One region of the Phyllobacterium sp. P30BS-XVII genome, then DNA from elsewhere that is predicted to be linked to it. Evidence: predicted binding sites of a transcription regulator. Region 1 holds the regulator's gene; each other region holds the start of a gene.
The links. The regulator LexA, encoded in region 1, represses DNA repair genes until DNA is damaged. The targets are predictions, from matches to a motif close to TGTTCNNNNTGTGTTCNG.
Positions count from the first base shown of each region.

Region 2: parE (DNA topoisomerase IV subunit B) is a predicted target of LexA. The motif match lies at 2,320-2,337, and genes of this name have one in related genera.
Region 3: FHW17_RS08260 (UvrD-helicase domain-containing protein) is a predicted target of LexA. The motif match lies at 4,426-4,443, and genes of this name have one in related genera.

Region 1 is NZ_JACGXO010000006.1:195,459-202,264, forward strand. Features, by position in the region: gene FHW17_RS17725 (substrate-binding domain-containing protein) at 123-1,151, shown strand; gene lexA (transcriptional repressor LexA) at 1,375-2,094, shown strand; gene FHW17_RS17735 (ComEC/Rec2 family competence protein) at 2,088-4,556, opposite strand; gene gltX (glutamate--tRNA ligase) at 4,669-6,093, shown strand; gene gltA (citrate synthase) at 6,346-6,806, shown strand, end outside.
Region 2 is NZ_JACGXO010000006.1:300,276-307,081, reverse strand. Features, by position in the region: gene parE (DNA topoisomerase IV subunit B) at 90-2,243, opposite strand; gene FHW17_RS18195 (helix-turn-helix transcriptional regulator) at 2,375-2,755, opposite strand; gene FHW17_RS18190 (DMT family transporter) at 2,944-3,870, shown strand; gene FHW17_RS18185 (acetyl/propionyl/methylcrotonyl-CoA carboxylase subunit alpha) at 3,944-5,956, shown strand; gene lipB (lipoyl(octanoyl) transferase LipB) at 6,156-6,806, opposite strand, start outside.
Region 3 is NZ_JACGXO010000002.1:486,078-492,883, forward strand. Features, by position in the region: gene FHW17_RS08250 (DapH/DapD/GlmU-related protein) at 1-511, shown strand, start outside; gene FHW17_RS08255 (CreA family protein) at 595-1,077, shown strand; gene FHW17_RS08260 (UvrD-helicase domain-containing protein) at 1,940-4,381, opposite strand; gene FHW17_RS08265 (glucose/quinate/shikimate family membrane-bound PQQ-dependent dehydrogenase) at 4,626-6,806, shown strand, end outside.

The DNA.
Region 1 (6,806 bases):
TTTGAATTTTTACTCTGGTTGTGTTTATTATTTGCGGTCATATCTGCGCTGCGGACATAGCGTTCCGGTCACCGGAATGTTTGGCTGCTTTGCCTGATCGAATTGAATACTGGATTGCTGCCATGAAACTTAAGGAACTGGCCGACCAATTGGGACTCTCGCAGACAACAGTCAGTCGCGCCCTGAACGGCTATCCTGAGGTTAACAAGGCAACCCGTGAGCGCGTCAGCGAGGCCGCGCTCAAATTCGGTTACAGTGCCAATGCCAATGCGCGCCGCCTTGCCATTGGTCGCATCGGTGCTATCGGCATTTTGATGCCGCGCGATCGCAGTGAACGTTTTGGCCCGCACACAAGCGAGTTTTTCTCCGGTCTGGCCGAGCAGCTTTCACTGCATGAAATGGACCTGCTGATGAGCCCGAGCATCAACAATGATGAACTGGCAGCCTACAGGCGGCTGATTTCCAGCAAGCGCGTCGATGGCATTATCGTAACCGGCCCTACCCTGATGGATGAACGGGTTGCCATGCTCACCGAGGCGAAATTTCCCTTTGTGCTGCATGGACGCACCAATATCACAGCGCCGCATGCCTGGCTCGATATCGACAATGCCGGTGCATTCAGGCAGGCAACGTCGCATCTGCTTGATCTAGGGCACCGCCATGTCGCGATGATCGACGGTCTCAAGGGGCACACATTCTCAGAGCACCGTGAAATGGGATATCGCGAAGCGCTGGTGGAACGGGGCCTTCCCATTGATCCGCGTTTCATCGTGCATGAGCGCTTTTCCGATGAAACGGGTTTTCATGAGGCGCAGCGGCTTTTATCCTACACTCCGCATCCGACGGCTATCCTTGCCGGTTCCATGATGACGGCGCTTGGCGTCTTCCGCGCCATTCGCTCCAGGGGTTATGAATTGGGCAAGGAGGTCTCTGTCATCGCCCATGATGACGTTTTTCCCTATCTCAACGCCAGCAACATGGTCCCGGCCATGACGACAACCCGCTCCTCGATCCGCTCCGCCGGTTCGCGCATTGCTGAACTGCTGGTGCGGGTGCTGGATGGCGAGCCAGTTGAAAACATCCACGAGATATGGCCCGTCGAGCTTGTCCTGCGCCAGTCAAGCGGACCACCCATCGCTCCGCGGCGTTGAAGCGAGCGTTTAGCGATTCGGGTAATTGATGTCGTAATACTGTGATATCCGATTGGTGATCGATCAAAAAGCGCCTTCGATTCAGCCATTTTCATCACCATACAGCTAGTATTGACGCTTCGAGTACAGTCGCAACGGAATATTAAGCACTTGTAGAACAATGCTGGAACAGATAGTGTTTGTTCTGGTTTTGTTTTTCCGATTCCCTGCTAAAGGATCGCCGATGCTCACGCGTAAACAACATGAACTTCTTCTCTTCATTCATGAGCGTCTGAAGGAGACGGGTATCCCGCCATCCTTCGACGAAATGAAGGATGCGCTGGATCTGGCTTCCAAATCCGGCATTCACCGGTTGATCACTGCGCTCGAAGAACGCGGCTTCATTCGCCGGCTTGCCAACAGGGCACGCGCGCTGGAAGTCCTGCGCCTGCCGGACTCCATTGCTCCGGGGCTCAACGCCCAGAGAAAGTTCGAGCCAAGCGTCATCGAGGGCAGTCTCGGGCGCAATGTTGCACCGCCAAAGCCGCAGCCGCGCGCTTCCAACGACATGGACATGCCTGCCAATGTCAGCATTCCCGTCATGGGCCGGATCGCTGCGGGTGTGCCCATCTCCGCCATCCAGAACCAGACCCATATGCTGAGCCTTCCGCCGGATATGATCGGCAGCGGCGAGCATTACGCGCTGGAAGTTAAAGGCGACTCGATGATCGAGGCGGGTATTTTTGATGGCGATACCGTCGTCATCAAGCGCGGCGATACGGCCAATCCCGGTGAAATCATCGTGGCTCTTGTTGATGATGAAGAGGCAACCCTTAAGCGTTTCCGCCGCAAGGGAGCATCGATTGCCCTTGAAGCGGCTAATCCTGCCTATGAAACGCGGATTTTTGGACCGGATCGCGTGCAGGTACAGGGTAAACTCGTCGGACTTATCAGGCGTTATTGATCCAGACCGGCATCCCGTTCATCGCTGTTCGGGGTGCTCGCTTTTGTTTTTGGCTTATGTACACGTTCCGGCATGTTGCGTGCCGCTCTTGAGTGAACGCGGTAAGTGTTCCATGGCCGGTCTGGCGGCCCAATGGCATAGGTCAGGCTGGCTGAGATCAACCTTTGATCCAATGCTTGTTCGATCCTGGAAGCATTCATTGCTTCCCCATACCCCTGTGTGACCGGCCCCTGTGTGACCGGGTCCAAGCGGATTTCCGCGGCGCCATTCAAAGCAAGATCGTGCAATGTACCAACCAATGTGCCGGGATTGCTACAGCTGACATCCCTTCCCGCAAAGGCCAGAACGACAATATTTCCTTCACTACAGGCTGCGTCCCTGTATGCAGCTTTATCCGTATAGGCGATGATAAGCCCTCCCGGTTCGCGCGCCGTACAAAGCTTGTCCGCGCATTCAAACATTCCGTCTGTAGCTTGCGCATTGGCCTTGGCGGGTTTGATAATCTGCGCAAGCCCATAACCCTGCTGCCAATTGTTCAGGATGAATGCGCCGCCTTGCGGCCGATTGATCATCAGTATTTCGCCATTGCGCAGTCCGACCAGTCTGCCATCCTCCGATATGACAATATCCGGCGATATGGCGCGCAGCATGACGAGCGCGCCGACGGCCAATAGTGGCAGGCTGCACAGGCGCAGCCACGACGACAGGAACAAGAGGACAATCAATCCCGCACTCAGGAGCAGCAGGCTCATTTGCGGCATTGGGCCAAGATGGCCGCTGGGCGAAAGGGCCGCGACATGATTGGCAATGATGGTGAAGAGTTCAATCCCCCGCTCCATGACACGGAAGGGCAGCCAGTCCATATCGAAAGGCATGAGCAGCAACGCCAGAACGGCGAAGGGCATGACAAGGATGGATATGACAGGCAGAGCCAGTGCGTTGCCGATCAAACCAAGTGGTGCCGTATTGTTGAAATGATAGACGGCAAAGATCGCACTGGCTGAACCGGCGACCAAAGACGTCATGGCGATGCCATTGATATGATCGACGATCCTGTCCGGCAATTGCAAAAGCAAACCATTGCGGCGTTTGCGCCGGCTGTTCCCCAATGCTCTGCGTGGGGACCACCAGCCATAAAATGCGATCAGCGCTGCCGTGGCGGAGTAGGACATCTGAAAACTCGGTCCCAGAATTTCGTGTGGTGCGATGGCGATTGTAACGAGTGCCGCCAATGCAACATTGCGCAATGACAGTGCCGCGCGGTCCGCGATCATGGCGATGAGTATCACCGCCAGCATGACAAAGCTGCGCTGGGCAGCAACATCGAGACCAGAAAGCAGCAGATAAAATGCGCAGGCCAGCAGCGCGGCAAAGGCTGAGAACTTCTTGATCGGATATCGCGCGGAGAATTCCGGGAAGAATGCCAGCGAGGCACGCAAGGCCCCCATGACGATCGCCGCAACAAGCGCCATATGGAACCCGGATATAGACAGGACATGCGACAGACCGCTGAGCCGCATGGCATTGTTCGTCGCTTCACTGATGCCGTCGCGCTGTCCGGTGATCTGCGACGCAGCAATTGCCCCCGGCTCCCCCTTGATCTGATGCTGAATATGATTGGTGAGTTGCTGACGCATGCCCGCCACCATCAGCAATATCTGGTCTGCAATCCCGGCGGGTTTTGCAAGCGATACAATTTCCGGCTTGCCCAGAAAGAACCCGTTGCCGCCAATGCCGCGATAGTAGTTATGGAATGCAAAATCGCAATTGCCCGGCCGTACGGGTCCCGATTGCGGACGCAGATGCACCAGACCATGCAGGCTGGTGCCGGGCCCGGCATCGGGTGGCAAGGAACGGGCAGATATAACAAGCCGTTCTGGCTTATAGAGAAGCTGCGGACGTTCGGTTGCAATGACATCCATGGTCAGCCGCCAGCCACCACGTTCGGGCCGGGCGATCGCCACAATGCGGCCCGTCAAACGGGTGGTAATGCCGGAGCCAAGCATGGTTGTATCAAGGCGCATGGTTTCAAACTTGGCGCACAGCATGCCGGTGATAATGCACAGCGCGATGGTCAGGCAGAGACTTATCAGCCGCCTGTTAACAGCCAGCAGTTTCAGCCCTGACAATGCGGTCAATCCGAAGAGAATGGCACTCAGTCTGGGTTCCGTTGGCAGGCTGAAATAGACAACAGCGCCACTCCCGGCAAAGACAGGCACAAACAGAAAGAAATTGCCCCGATCATATTCCCGGCTAAATGCGAGAGGAATGCTCGATGGTATGTGCCGAACCCAATGCCATCTGGTCGTCACCGCGCGGCGCGTCTTTGCTAGAAGATTGCTCCGCTCGGGAAAATCAGGTTCGTCTTGAGGTATTTGAGTCGCAAAATCGCGCTCATCGACGGCTGGACGATCAAAAAAGTGCCGTTCACTCGTTTGTGTACTGGTGACAGGGCGCCGCATTTGCCTCCAAATCTGCCAATGCCCTTGCACAGCAGCGCTCCTATGCTACATCAACGCCAGATCAAATCGATTGGAGGTTAGGCTAATAGCCGAAGCCTCCGCTGGAGTACTTATGTCATCACCCGTTGTTACCCGTTTTGCACCCTCCCCGACCGGATACCTCCATATTGGTGGTGCCCGCACGGCCCTGTTTAACTGGCTCTACGCCAAGCATACGGGCGGCAAGATGCTGCTGCGCATCGAAGATACGGATCGCGAACGCTCATCAGAAGCGGCGGTGACAGCTATTCTTGATGGCCTGAAGTGGCTCGGCCTCGATTGGGATGGCGATGCGGTCTCGCAATATGAGCGTGCGCCGCGCCACCGGGAAGTCGCTGAAGAGCTGGTTGCCAAGGGCAAGGCCTATTATTGCTATGCTTCACAGGCAGAGCTTGAGGAAATGCGCGAAAAGGCCCGCGCCGAAGGCCGACCACCCCGCTATGATGGCCGCTGGCGCGATCGTGACCCGAAGGAAGCACCTGAAGGCGTCAAGCCGGTTATCCGCATCAAGGCACCGCAGGAAGGTGAAACCCTCGTGCGCGACCTCGTGCAGGGCGATGTGCGCTTTCCCAACAAGGATCTCGATGATTTCATCATCCTGCGCTCCGATGGCAATCCGACCTATATGCATGCGGTTGTGGTTGATGACCATGACATGGGCGTTACCCACATTATCCGTGGTGACGATCACCTGACCAATGCCGCACGCCAGACGGTTATCTACGATGCCATGGGCTGGGATGTGCCTGTCATGGGCCATATTCCACTGATCCATGGTGCGGATGGCGCAAAGCTGTCCAAGCGTCACGGGGCGCTGGGTGTGGAGGCCTATCGTGCGATGGGCTATCTGCCTGCCGCCTTGCGCAACTATCTCGTGCGTCTTGGCTGGAGCCATGGCGATGATGAAATCATGTCCGATGCCCAGATGATCGAATGGTTCGAAATCTCCGATATCAATCGCGGTGCATCGCGTTTCGACTTCCAGAAGCTGGAAGCCATCAACGGCCACTATATGCGTTTTTCCGATGATGCCGATCTGGTCAAAGCCATGATCGATATCCTGCCCGAAATCGAAGGCGGCGCGGACATTCTGTCGCGGCTCGATGACCGGACCAGGCAGCAGCTGCTGGCAGCGATGCCCGGCCTGAAAGAGCGCGCCAAGACCCTTGTGGAACTGGCGGACAGTGCAAAATACCTTTTTGCGCAACGCCCGCTTGGTCTGGATGAAAAAGCTTCCGGCCTGCTCAATGAAGAAGGTAGAAGCGTATTGGCAGGCGTTTTTCCGGCGCTTGCCGCTGTCAATGACTGGACTGCCGAGGCTCTGGATGCTGCGGTGCGTGTTCATGCGGAAAATACAGGGCTGAAACTTGGAAAAATCGCCCAGCCGCTGCGTGCCGCCTTGACGGGAAGAGCAACATCTCCGGGCGTTTTTGATGTTTTGGCGGTGCTTGGCCGTGAAGAGTCATTGGGCCGTATTGAAGACCAGATAAAAGGTTAATCCGTAGCCCCGACGGTGCATTTTTTGCATTGCAACATTGCGCCGTTCGGGTACGGTGACGTGCCTGAGACAATCAGGAGAAATACCTCGTAAAGAGGGTCAGTGCTTTGGGCCAGTGTGAAGCATACTGGAATTTGAAGTAACTCGTGTCCTTTCGTTTCCGAAGCTCAACGAGAGCCTATTGCTCAAGCAGCGGGTTTTGGAATTGGTACACGGGATGTCAGCGGGAGCTGAAGCAAGAAAGGAACGGCAATGTCTGAGAATAGCGTCAACATCGATCTGAATGGTCACGAGTTTGCGTTACCGATAAAACAAGGCACCATCGGACCTGATGTCGTGGACATTGGAACACTCTACAAGAACACCGGTGCGTTTACTTACGATCCGGGTTTTACATCCACAGCCTCCTGCGAGTCGCAGATCACCTATATTGACGGTGATGAAGGCATTTTGCTGCATCGCGGCTATCCAATCGAACAACTCGCTGAAAAAGGCGATTTTCTCGAAACCTGCTATCTGCTGCTATACGGCGAACTGCCGACAAAGAGCCAGAAGCATGATTTCGATTATCGTGTAACGCATCACACCATGGTGCATGAGCAGATGTCGCGCTTCTTCAGCGGCTTCCGCCGTGACGCCCATCCCATGGCTGTCATGGTTGGCTGTGTTGGCGCCCTGTCCGCCTTCTATCACGACTCAACCGATATTTCCGA
Region 2 (6,806 bases), 100 kb from region 1:
AGCACCACAACCACCAGCATTCACCCCTCCCAACAAAAATGGCGGCACCGAAGCACCGCCATTCCAGACTGATTGGCTCAAGCGGATGTTCAAATATCCAGCTCTTCCACAAATGCAGCGCGGTCCTGAATAAACCGGAAACGGGCTTCGGGCTTGGTGCCCATCAAATCATCCACCGCAACGCGGGTTTCCTCGATCCACTCTTCATCGATCTGAACGCGCAGGAGCGTGCGCTTCTTGCGGTCCATCGTCGTTTCCTTGAGCTGGTCGGCGCGCATTTCGCCAAGGCCCTTGAATCGTCCGATTTCGATCTTGCCCTTGCCGGTGAACAGCGTGCGCATCAACTCATCCTTGTGGGCATCATCGCGCGCATAGGCGACCTTGCCGCCCTGAGCGATGCGATAAAGTGGCGGAACGCCAAGGAAGAGATGGCCGTTGCGGATAAGATCCGGCATTTCCTGATAGAAAAACGTGATCAGCAGCGAGGCGATGTGCGCACCGTCGACGTCAGCATCGGTCATGATGATAACGCGGTCATAGCGCAAATCCTCATCGCGATATTTCGACCGCGTGCCGCAGCCGAGTGCGAGGATAAGATCACCGATCTGCTGGTTGGCCGTCATCTTTTCGCGACCGGCGCTGACCACATTGAGGATTTTACCGCGCAGAGGCAAAACTGCCTGTGTGGCGCGATCGCGCGCCTGCTTGGCCGAACCACCGGCGGAGTCACCCTCGACGATGAAAAGTTCAGCGCCAAGCGCGCCCGTCTGGCTGCAATCGGCGAGCTTGCCCGGCAAACGCAGTTTGCGCACGGCGGACTTGCGGTTGACTTCCTTTTCCTGACGGCGCTTTACCCGCTCGTCGGCGCGTTCCACCACCCATTCAAGCAGTTTTGATGCTTCCTGCGGCGAGGCGGCAAGCCAGTGATCGAAGGGATCGCGGATGGCGTTTTCAACGATGCGCTGCGCTTCAACGGTCGCCAGCTTGTCCTTGGTCTGGCCGACAAATTCCGGCTCGCGGATGAACACGGACAACATCGCCGCCGAGGAAATCATCACATCATCAGTGGTGATGATCGAGGCACGCTTGTTGCCCGTCAGTTCCGCATAGGCTTTCAGGCCACGGGTAAGGGCGATGCGCAAGCCCGCCTCGTGCGTGCCGCCTTCTCCGGTCGGAATGGTGTTGCAATAGGAATTGACAAAGCCATCACCGCCATACCAGGCAACGGCCCATTCCAGCGCGCCATGGCCACTGGCCTTTTCGGTCTTGCCCGAGAACATTTCTCGCGTGACCTGAAAATCCTTGCCGAGCGACGCACCGAGATAATCCTTCAACCCGCCAGGGAAGTGGAAAACCGCCTTGTCAGGCGTCGGGTCCTTCGGATCAAGCAGGGATGGTGCGCAGTTCCAGCGGATTTCAACGCCGCCGAAGAGATAGGCCTTTGACCGCGCCATCTTGAAAAGCCGGGCAGGATCAAACTTGGCGCCCTGACCAAAAATATCAGGGTCCGGATGAAAAGTGACGCGCGTGCCACGGCGATTGTGGACCTCGCCAATATCTTCCAGTGGCCCAAGAGGATGGCCACGCGAGAACCGTTGCCGGTAAAGGCGCCGGTTGAGCGCCACTTCCACTTCAACATGATCGGACAGGGCGTTGACCACGGAAACACCGACACCGTGCAGACCACCGGAAGTCTCATAAACCTTCGAGTCAAATTTGCCGCCGGAATGAAGCGTCGTCATGATGACTTCGAGAGCAGATTTGTCTTTGAATTTGGGGTGTGGATCAATCGGTATGCCGCGGCCATTGTCTGTCACCGAGAGATAGCCATTCTCCTCAAGATCGATATCGATGAAATTGGCATGACCAGCCACCGCTTCGTCCATGGCATTGTCGATGACTTCGGCGAAAAGGTGATGCAGCGCCCGCTCATCCGTTCCGCCAATATACATGCCGGGGCGGCGGCGAACCGGCTCAAGCCCTTCGAGAACCTCAATATCCGCAGCACTATAGCTGCCGCTGCTCGCGGGTGTTGAACGCGGGGATGCTTTCGCCGCTGGAGCAGGTGCGATTTTCACAGGCGGAACCACCGGCGTCACTGACGTGACTGGTGTCGCTGACGTGACTGGCGTCACTGGGGCTGTCGGGGTCACAACCGGTTCGGGCTTAGGCTGTGCAACCGCTGCCTGACGTTCCCGTGCTGTTTTGACTATCGCTGAAAAGAGGTCGTTATTGTCATCCATATCGTATTTTGGCCAATGCTACAGGGGCTGCGAATCACCAGCAATCTTTACATGGTTCGCATGGAAACGCGATGGGAGTTCGCGATCTGTTCCGGCGTTCACCACAGAACTATGGTCTGATAACCCAGGTTTCAAGCCGCTTTAAGGCTTGAGACCACCTTTTCGAGTTCGTCAATGCGCTCGCCAAGCGCTTCATGCAGAAGCTTGAGATTTGCAATCTGGCTTTTCAGCACCTGATTATCGTCGGCTGTTTCGCTTTCATCGGGTGATTGCCCGACCCCGTGCATCAGCCATGTTGGCGTAACGCCCAGTGACCCAGCCAGCATGAACAATCTGTTGGCGCGCGGCTCCGACCGGTCGGATTCCCAGGCGGCAAGCGTTTCGGCTTTCACGCCAATGCGTTCGGCGAGTTCTGCCACCGTCATGGACTTGGCATCTCGGGCGCGCGACAGGCGGCCGCCTGTCGTGTCCATATCAGGCACGTCAGTCATGATATTATTGGAAAAAGTCATGGGGATTCTCCATTTTTTTCTTGTTTTTGCGGGTGTGGGAGGGGCCTTTTGCAACATTTACTGACTGAAAAGTCAAATCTGCCGCCATTTTGCGTCAGTATTCCATTCTCCGGGCGATTGCATTTTTCCACAGAGCCGATATGCCAGAAGGCCTCGCCTGAGCTATTTGTCCCGGAAAGGTCGACAGCATGGAAAACACAACCTCACCGCAGATGAGGGGCGTTGGAACGATGGCCGGTGCCATGTTTATCCTGCCGATGATGGATGCGATCGCCAAATGGCTTTCAACTGTTGATAGCCTGCCACCTGCGACCGTGACGCTCTCCCGCTTCGTGGTTCAGACGATCCTGACTTTGCTGATTATTGTCGCGCTGACAGGTATGCGGTCGCTGAAACCCCATAATCTCTGGGGCAATCTGTTTCGCGGCTTTCTGATGGGGATTGGCAGCCTGTGCTTTTTCGCCGCCGTCAAATATATGCCGCTGGCTGATGCCATGGCGGTGTTCTTTGTCGAGCCGCTGATGCTGACGCTGCTCTCCGCCGTCGTCCTGAAAGAGACGGTGGGCTGGCGCAGGCGCATTGCCGTTGCCATCGGGTTTATCGGCACGCTAATCGTTATCCAGCCAAGCTGGGAGCTTTTTGGCTGGGTATCGCTGCTGCCGCTGGGCACGGCGGCGCTCTTTGCCGTCTATCTCGTTCTCAATCGGCGCTTTGGCGCCCATGATACGCCGCTTGTCATGCAGCTTTATGCGGGCATTGGCGGTACGGTGACAGTGATTGTCGCGCTTTTCTTCGGTGCCTGGTTCGGTGTCAGCGATATGACGCTGGGAACGCCGGCAACCGGCATGTCGTGGTTTCTGCTGTTTGCCATCGGGGCAATTGCCACGGGTGGCCATCTTCTGGTTGTGCAGGCCTCGCGTCTCGCACCAGCTTCGCTTCTGGCGCCATTCCAGTATCTGGAGATCGTCATGGCCGTCATCATCGGCCTGTTCGTGTTTCAGGAGTTTCCCACCGCTTCGAAATGGCTTGGGATCGCCATTATCATCGCGTCGGGTGCCTATGTGGTCTGGCGCGAGGGCAAAAAGCAGAAGGCTCCGGAGCCCGCTTTCAATTAGCGATCTTACCTGTTGAGCAAAGCTGCCATTGGCAATAGAACCAAAGATGCATGTGTGCGGGAGGTCCATAAAAGTGTTCAAGAAAATCCTGATTGCAAACCGTGGGGAAATTGCCTGCCGCGTCATCAAGTCGGCAAGGAGAATGGGGATCGCCACGGTCGCCGTCTATTCCGATGCGGATCGTGATGCCGTTCATGTCGAAATGGCCGATGAAGCGGTGCATATCGGTCCCGCGGCGGCCTCCGAAAGCTATCTCGTCGCGGACAAGATCATTGCCGCCTGCAAGGCAACCGGCGCGCAAGCGGTTCATCCCGGCTATGGTTTCCTGTCCGAACGTGCCTCCTTCTGCGAGGCGCTTGAGAAGGAAGGTATCATTTTCATCGGGCCAAAACCCAAGGCGATCATCGCCATGGGCGACAAGATCGAATCGAAAAAGTTTGCCAATGCCGCCAAGGTCAACACCGTGCCGGGCTTTCTCGACATCATTACCGATGTCGCCCATGCGGAAAAGATCGCTGGCGAAATCGGTTATCCCGTGATGATCAAGGCTTCCGCCGGTGGCGGTGGCAAGGGAATGCGCATTGCGTGGGACGAGAGCGAAGTGCGCGACGGGTTTGAACGGGCCACCTCGGAAGCGCGCAATTCCTTTGGCGACGACCGGGTTTTCATCGAAAAATTCGTCGTTGAACCGCGCCATATCGAAATTCAGGTGCTCGGCGATAACTTTGGCAACTGCATCTATCTGGGCGAGCGCGAGTGCTCCGTGCAGCGCCGCAACCAGAAAGTGGTTGAGGAAGCGCCGTCACCCTTCCTTGACGAGGCAACCCGCAAGGCGATGGGCGAGCAGGCCGTGGCACTGGCCAAGGCCGTTGACTATCAAAGCGCCGGTACGGTCGAGTTCATCGTCGACAAGCACCGCAACTTCTATTTCCTTGAAATGAACACGCGCTTGCAGGTGGAGCATCCGGTAACAGAGCTGATCACCGGCGTTGATCTTGTCGAGCAGATGATCCTGATTGCAGCGGGCGAAAAGCTCAAGCTGAAACAGTCGGATGTCAAGCTGAATGGCTGGGCCATTGAAAGCCGCCTCTACGCGGAAGACCCGTACCGCAATTTCCTGCCTTCGATTGGTCGCCTGACCCGCTATCGCCCGCCGAGTGAGGGCCCGGTTGGTAAGGCCATCATCCGCAATGATACCGGTGTGACCGAAGGTTCCGACATTTCCATGTTCTATGACCCCATGGTGGCAAAGCTCTGCACCTGGGCACCAACCCGCCTTGAAGCCATTGATGCGATGGCCGACGCACTGGATACATTCGTTGTCGACGGTATTGAACACAATATCCCGTTCCTCGCGGCGCTGATGCAGCATCCGCGCTGGCGGGAAGGGCGGCTATCCACCGGTTTTATCGCCGAGGAGTTCCCCGATGGCTTCCATCCCATCGCCCCCACAGCCGAGGACAGGGACGTATTGGCCGCCATCGCTCTCAGTGTGGAGTTGGTCCGCAAGGGACGTCTCGATGGCCTCAGTGACCGTCTACGGCCACATACGGGCAAGATCCGCGCCGAATGGGACGTGCGGATCAATGATGAATACGTGCCGGTGAGCATTCACCAGAGCATTGCCAAACCGCCAGTCAAGATTGAACTCTCGCTGCATGGTGGGGAGGACATCACCATCCGCAGCGATTGGCGGCCCGGCGATGCGGTCTGGGACGGCTATATTGATGACCGCTCGGTGAAGGCACAGTTGCGCCCGGTGCTCAATGGCGTGCGCATTGACTGGAAGGGCATGTCGGTCATTGGCCATGCCATGCAGACCCATGTCGCCGCGCTGGAAAAGCTGATGCCGGTGAAGCTGCCGCCCGATACGTCAAAAATGCTGCTATGCCCCATGCCCGGCCTGATCGTCTCGATCAATGTGAGCGAAGGTCAGGAAGTGAAGGCAGGCGACACGTTGGCAATTGTTGAGGCAATGAAGATGGAAAACGTCCTGCGCGCCGATCGCGATCTGACCGTTTCAGCCATCAACGCCAAACAGGGAGATAGTTTGGCTGTCGATGCGGTGATCATGGAGTTTGCGTAAGATAGGGCTGCATTAGAGGGGTTGGTGGTTGGGGTGTGGTTCGTGGTTCGACATAACAACCATGAGGCCCTTCGACAAGCGCAGGATAAGGAAGCTAAATTTTGCAATCTTAAATCTGCAATCTTTGCGATTATCGTCGCATCCCCACCCTCCCTCATGGTTGTTATGTCGAACCACGCACAATCTCGATGCAAATGAATTAGCGCTCAACCGCTCCAAACACATCCTCAAATGCGTCGCGCATTGCGCGGTCGAGATCATCCATCCCCACAGGCAACCCCAGATCGACAAGGCTGGTGACGCCATGCGCACGCACGCCGCAGGGCACGATGCCGTCGAAATGCGTAAGGTTTGGCTCCACATTGATGGAAATGCCATGAAAGCTCACCCATTTGCGCAGGCGGATGCCGATAGCGGCGATCTTGTCTTCGGCTGGAGAGCCATCTGACAGCGCAGGGCGTTCCGGCCGTGTCACCCACACACCGACGCGATCCTCGCGGCGCTCGCCGCGCACATTGAACGAGGCAAGGGTGGAAATGATCCATTGCTCCAGCGCCGTCACAAATGCCCTGATGTCCTCGCGCCGTGTTTTGAGATCCAGCATCACGTAGGCAACTCGCTGGCCGGGGCCATGATAGGTGTATTCGCCGCCGCGACCTGTCGCATAGACAGGAAAGCGATCAGCGGTGAGCAGATCGCCATCCTTGGCGCTGGTGCCTGCCGTATAGAGCGGTGGATGTTCAACGAGCCACACAAGCTCTCGTGCCGTTCCTGCACGAATCGCAGCCACCCGCTCTTCCATGAAACTGAGGGCAGTTTCGTAATCGGTGAGCCCGTCAGCCACCAGCCA
Region 3 (6,806 bases), on a different contig from region 1:
TGTCACCATGGGGGATTTTTCCTATATTGAACGCCATAGCGAAGGCATTTACGCGGATATTGGCCGCTTCTGTTCCATTGCCTCCAATGTGCGCATCAATGCGCTTGAGCATCCGATGGAGCGGCTGACCACCCACAAGGTCAGCTATCGGCCAAACGAGTTTTTCCGCTATCGTGGCCTCGATTTTGAATTTCGGGCACGCCGGCAGGCAAAGCGCGTCAGTATCGGCAATGATGTATGGATTGGCCATGGAGCAGTGATCATGCCCGGCATCAGCATTGGCCATGGTGCGGTGATTGGCGCCAATGCTGTCGTGACCAAGAATGTTGCGCCCTATATGATCGTTGCCGGTAATGCGGCACGGGTGATCCGCCCGCGTTTTCCCGCTGAGATTGCCGAGCGTCTCATCGCGCTGGCGTGGTGGGATTGGCCCACTGAGGCGATTTTTGATGCCATTCCGGATATCCAGTCGCTCAGCATCGAAGATTTTCTTGCAAAGTGGGAACGATAGAAGCGCCGGGCCGTTCTGCTTGAAATTCCATGAGCCAGTGTCCAACTGTGTCTCGAACTTCTAATAATTTCAGGAGAATTTCGATGAAGCGTATGCTTGCTGCTTTGGCCCTTCTGGGCGCTACCATCCTGCCTGTTCAGGCGGAGGAGGTCGGCAAGGTCGGTGTTGACTGGCTGGGCAATGACATTGTCATTGATGCGGTTGTCGATCCGAAAATCCAGGGTGTGACCTGTCATCTCGCATCATTCTCGCGCGGCATGATCGACCGGCTGCAGAAGGGCAACTGGTTCGAGGACCCGTCCAACGCATCGATTTCCTGCCAGCAGACTGGGCCGATTGTGATTGGCGATATCAAGCTTGGCGAAGGCGGCGAGCGGGTTTTTTCCGAACGCACCAGCCTGATCTGGAAGAAGCTGAACATCACCCGCATCTATGACAAGCCGAACAATTCGCTTGTTTATCTCGCCCATGCCAGCCAGGTGCAGGACGGCTCCGCCAAAACCTCGATCTCAACCATTCCACTGTTTGCCGGGAACGTGACCTGGGCGAAGGGCAAGCCGGAGTAAGAGGGGGTGTGCGTGCGTCGTGGTTCGACATAACAACCATGAGGGAGATGGATGCAACGCGAATCGCAAAGGTTGCAGAACTTGACTCCCCCGCAACCCACCCCATTGCCCCCCACCGTCATCCTCAGTCCTCGGGTTTAACCCGAGGACTGAGGATGACGGTGGGGTAGGTTGCGGGTGGGGTAGATTGCGGTGGGGTGGGTTGCGGGGGAGTGAAGTTCTGCAATGGTGAAGATTAGTTTTGCAACCAAACCACCCCCTCATCCTGAGCTTGTCGAAGGGCGCAACAACGGTTTTGCAAATTCCCCTCTTTACCACGCCCGCTTTTGCGTCTGGCTATTTAAAGGTGGGAAAGACGGGCGATCCAAAGGGGAACGCGGAAGTCTTGGTATTGGTAGTGTAATCAGTGCGTTCCCCGGAGATTTTCCTGTTTTGCCAAGAAAATAACCGGATCACCCGTCCCGATGACTGGTTTTACCCTTGTGAGATAAAACCTTTCACCTGCGGCTGGGTTTTCCCCGCAGGTGAAATCACCGATCCTTTCCTGACTTCAGAAGGTTTCCGGAGCATTCCCGCCGGAAAGGACACCATCAGAATAAGCGAGGCTGGATGGTGTTGGATAAGTTGGTGTATTTTTTTTGAAAATGGGTGGTTGCAGTAGCATGGTCGCGCCCTTCGACAAGCTCAGGATGAGGGAGAGGGAGGGTTGCAAAGCTAATCGCCAACATTGGAGATCACCAACATTCGAGATTGCATCGATTACAGAACTTGGCCCCCTGCAACCCACCACTCTCCCTCATGGTGAGCCTCCTGAGCCTGTCGAAGGGCGAACCACGCACCGTTTCGTGGCAACCGCAGTGCTTCAAATCTGCTTTACAAAACTATCCAGCACGCGTTTTTGCCCGGCCTTGTCAAAATCGATGGTCAGTTTGTTGCCTTCGATTGATGACACATTGCCGTTGCCGAACTTGATGTGGAAAACCCGGTCGCCGACATCGAAATTTGATGGGGTTTCGCTGACGGATTTGGCCACCAGTTCGCCGTCGATCATGCGGCCTTTGACCGAGCCGCGTCCGGCGCCGTGGCCGGAATCCGTTTCGCCATAGCCGATGCGCTCGACCTTTGAGCCGGAGCGCGAGCCCCAGTTGTTGCGCGTGGCATCGGAGCGGTTCTGCTGGGCGCGCTGCCAGCCGGGGGTGGAATAGGTGTTTTCAAACGGATCGGCCCGGTCAAAGCGTGACTGGCCATAGCCGCCGCCGGAGCCGTAACCGCCATAGGAATTTCCAGTCGCAACAACTTCGACATGCGCTTCGGGCAATTCTTCGAGGAAACGCGACGGGATTGTCGATTGCCACAGGCCGTGAATACGCCGGTTGGAGACAAACCAGATATGCAGGTTTTTCTTGGCGCGCGTCACGCCGACATAGGCAAGGCGCCGCTCTTCCTCAAGGCCGGAGCGCCCGCCCTCATCCAGCGCACGCTGATGCGGGAACAGACCTTCCTCCCAGCCGGGCAGGAACACGGTTTCAAACTCAAGCCCCTTGGCCGAATGCAGCGTCATGATGTTGACGGCATCGAGATTTTCGTTCTGCTCGGCATCCATGACCAGCGCCACATGCTCGAGGAAGGAACGCAGGGATTCGTACTCCTCCATGGAGCGGATGAGTTCTTTCAGGTTTTCCAACCGCCCCGGCGCTTCCGCCGAACGATCCGCCTGCCACATGGCGGTATAGCCGGACTCATCGAGGATCATTTCGGCGAGTTGGGTGTGCGGTGTAGAATCAATCAGTGATTGCCAGCGGTGGAAATTCTCCACCACTTCGCGCAGGGCGGAGCGGGGTTTGGGTTTCAGCTCTTCCGTCTGCACCAGATCGGCAGCGGCATCCAGCATGCCAATATCGCGGGCACGGGCATAATCATGCACCTGCCGGATCGCCGCTTCACCCAGACCGCGTTTGGGTGTGTTGACGATACGCTCCAGCGCCAGATCGTCGGACCCTTGCGCGACAACGCGGAAATAGGCGAGGGCATCGCGGATTTCGAGCCGTTCATAGAAACGCGGGCCGCCAACAACGCGGTAATTCAGCCCAAGAGTAACGAAACGGTCTTCGAACTCGCGCATCTGGAAGGAGGCGCGCACAAGGATGGCCATATTGTTGAGCGTGTGGCCCTTGCGCTGCGCCTGCTCGATTTCCTCGCCGACAGCGCGGGCTTCCTCTTCGGAATCCCATGCGGCGTGGACATTGACCTTGGCGTCTTCGGCATTGGGCGCATCGGTGAACAGGGTTTTGCCGAGGCGGCCCTCATTGTGGGAAATCAGGAACGAGGCTGCGCCGAGAATATGCGCCGTCGAGCGATAGTTGCGCTCCAGACGGATCACGACAGCGCCGGGAAAATCTTTCTCAAAGCGCAGGATATTGTCAACCTCTGCACCGCGCCAGCCATAGATTGATTGATCGTCATCACCAACGCAGCAGACATTCTTTGAACCCTGCGAAATCAGGCGCAGCCACATATATTGCGCAGTGTTGGTGTCCTGATACTCGTCCACCAGAATATAGCGGAATTTGGCGTGATATTCCTTCAGCACATCGGGATAGGCGCGGAACATGCGGATGGGATGGCAAAGCAGATCACCGAAATCGCAGGCGTTGAGGGTTTTCAGGCGGTTCTGATAGGCGGTGTAAAGCTCGCGGCCCTTGCCATTGGCAAAGGCGCGGGCATCGCCTTCAGGGATTTCCGTGGGGCCAAGGCCCTTGTTCTTCCAGCCGTCTATCATCAGCGCGAACTGCTTGGCGGGCCAGCGCTTGTCATCGAGCCCTTCAGCCTGAATGATCTGCTTGATCAGGCGGATGACATCATCCGTGTCGAGAATGGTAAAATCCGAGCGCAGCCCGACCAGTTCCGCATGACGGCGGAGCAGCTTGACGCCGATGGAGTGGAACGTGCCGAGCCACGGCATGCCTTCCACGGCACCGCCGACGAGAACGCCAATGCGCTCCTTCATCTCGCGTGCCGCCTTGTTGGTGAAGGTCACTGCAAGGATCTGGCTGGGATAGGCTTTGCCGAGCGACAGGATATGGGCGATGCGTGAGGTGAGGACCCGCGTCTTGCCCGTGCCTGCACCGGCCAGAACCAGTACCGGACCTTCGGTGGTTTCAACCGCAAGACGTTGTTCCGGGTTGAGGCCATTGAGGTAAGGCGGTGCGCCGCGCGCCTGCATGGCGCGTGCAGCTATGCCCTGGGGCTGGCGAGGCGCATCAGGTTCGTCGAAAAACGGAATATCGTCTGGCAATCCGGACATTTGTCTCCAATGTAGTGATTCGGCACCAAAAAACTAGGTCAATGCGATACAAAGCAAGAACATACAGCATTTACCTGATTGTTTCCCCTGAAACTTGCGATTGAAAAATTCAATCATCGATATTGCACCGGTTTGAATTAAGGCATACGCCTTAGTCATAAGAGGAATCTGGCAGCCGATGGCCCGTTCGCAGCCTCATGTCAGGACCATTCGATCTTGATTGAGCTTGGAAAGGACCCCTACCATGGCAATCACTCTGACGGCTCTCCTTTTTCTCATTATTGCGGCTGCCCTTGGTGTGGGCGGTGTCTGGCTCGCCGCTCTTGGCGGCAGCTGGTATTACATCATCGCGGCTCTTGCCTTTCTTCTCACCTCCATTCTGCTGTTCCGAAGGCGGCCCTCCGCATTGCTCGTTTATGCGGTGCTGGTGATCGGCACGCTTGGCTGGGCAATCTGGGAAATCGGGTTTGACTGGTGGCAGCTTGCACCGCGCGGCGGTGTGATCATTCTCCTCGCGCTCTGGTTGCTGACGCCATGGGTGCGCGGCAAACTTGTGCGGGCAGGTGGTGAAAGTTCGGCAGCCGGAAGTGCTGCGCTGTTTGTGACGGTTCTGGTGGCGCTTGGGGTTGCCGGTTATTCCATGACGCAGGACCCGCTTGATCTCGCGGGCCAGCTCAGCAAGGAGGCAGTCGTTACAACGCCGGATCTTGGCGGTGTGCCCAATGACGACTGGCATTATTATGGCCGCAGCCTTTACGGCCAGCGCTATTCGCCGCTGAAGCAGATTACGCCTGATAATGTCGCCAATCTGCAGGTCGCATGGACCTATCAGACCGGCGATGTGCGCCGTTCGACTGATGTGCCTGAGACGACCTATCAGGTCACGCCGCTCAAAGTGCGCGATACGCTTTATATCTGCACGCCGCACAATTTTGTCATTGCGCTGGATGCGGCGAGCGGCAAGGAAAAATGGCGTTTTGATCCGCAGGTGAAGGACAATAATGACCGGCAGCATCAGACCTGCCGCGGTGTCTCCTATTATGCGGATGCGAGCGTCGCCGCCGGTCAGCCCTGTGCAGAGCGGGTTTATATGCCAACCGCCGATGCGCGGCTGATTGCGCTTGATGCGGCCAATGGTCAGGTTTGTCCGGCTTTTGGCGACAAGGGCACCGTTCATCTTGAAACCGGCATGCCCTATAATCCAGCCGGTTATTACTATTCCACCTCGCCGCCGGTTATTGCCGCGGGCAAAATCATTGTCGGCGGTGCGGTCAACGACAATTATTCCATACACGAACAGTCAGGTGTTATTCGCGCCTTCGATATCAACACGGGTGCGCTGGTGTGGAACTGGGATTCCGGTAATCCTGATGTGACGACGCCACTGCCGGAAGGGCAGAAATATACGGCCAATTCCCCCAATAGCTGGTCGATTTCCAGCGCCGAAGAAAAGCTCGGATTGCTCTATGTGCCGCTGGGCAACCAGACGCCTGATCAGCTTGGGGCAGGGCGTTCGGCCAATGTGGAGAAATTCTCCTCGTCCATCGTGGCGCTTGATTTGAACACCGGCCAACTGCGTTGGGTGCGCCAGACTGTGCATCATGATCTGTGGGACATGGATGTGCCCTCGCAGCCAAGTCTTGTCGATGTGAATACGGCAACCGGCACGGTCCCGGCGCTGGTCGGTCCGACAAAACAGGGTGATCTCTATGTGCTCGACCGGCGTTCGGGCGAGCCGATCATTCCTGTCGAGGAGGTGCCTGCACCGGGCGGTGCTATCGAGGGCGATCATACATCGCCGACACAGCCGGTTTCGGGCCTGACATTCATGCCGCAACCCTTGCAGGGCAAGGATATGTGGGGCGTCAGCATGTTCGATCAGCTTGCCTGCCGCATCAACTTCCTCAAGCTGCGTTATGAGGGCCGGTATACGCCGCCGTCATTGCAGGGCTCGCTGATCTATCCCGGCAATTTCGGCGTGTTCAACTGGGGCGGCGTTGCCGTTGATCCCGAGCGGCAGATCATGTTCGGGATGCCGACCTATCTCGCCTTTACCTCGCGGCTGGTGCCACGTGCCGACGTGCCTGCACCCGGTGTTGGCACGAAGGGCAGTGAGCAGGGCCTCAACCGCAATGAGGGCGCGCCCTATGCGGTGGTGATGGGGCCGTTTGTCTCGCCGCTTGGTCTGCCTTGCCAGACACCGCCCTGGGGCTATGTGGCCGGTGCGGATTTACGCACGGGCAAGATCGCCTGGAAGCATCGCAATGGCACGGTCTATGATTCCTCGCCGCTGCCACTGCCATTCAAGGTTGGCGTGCCCGGCCTTGGCGGCCCGATCATTACGGCTGGCGGCGTGGCATTCCTTGGCGCTTCTGTGGATAATTACCTGCGCGCCTATGACGTGACCAGCGGCAAGCAGCTATGG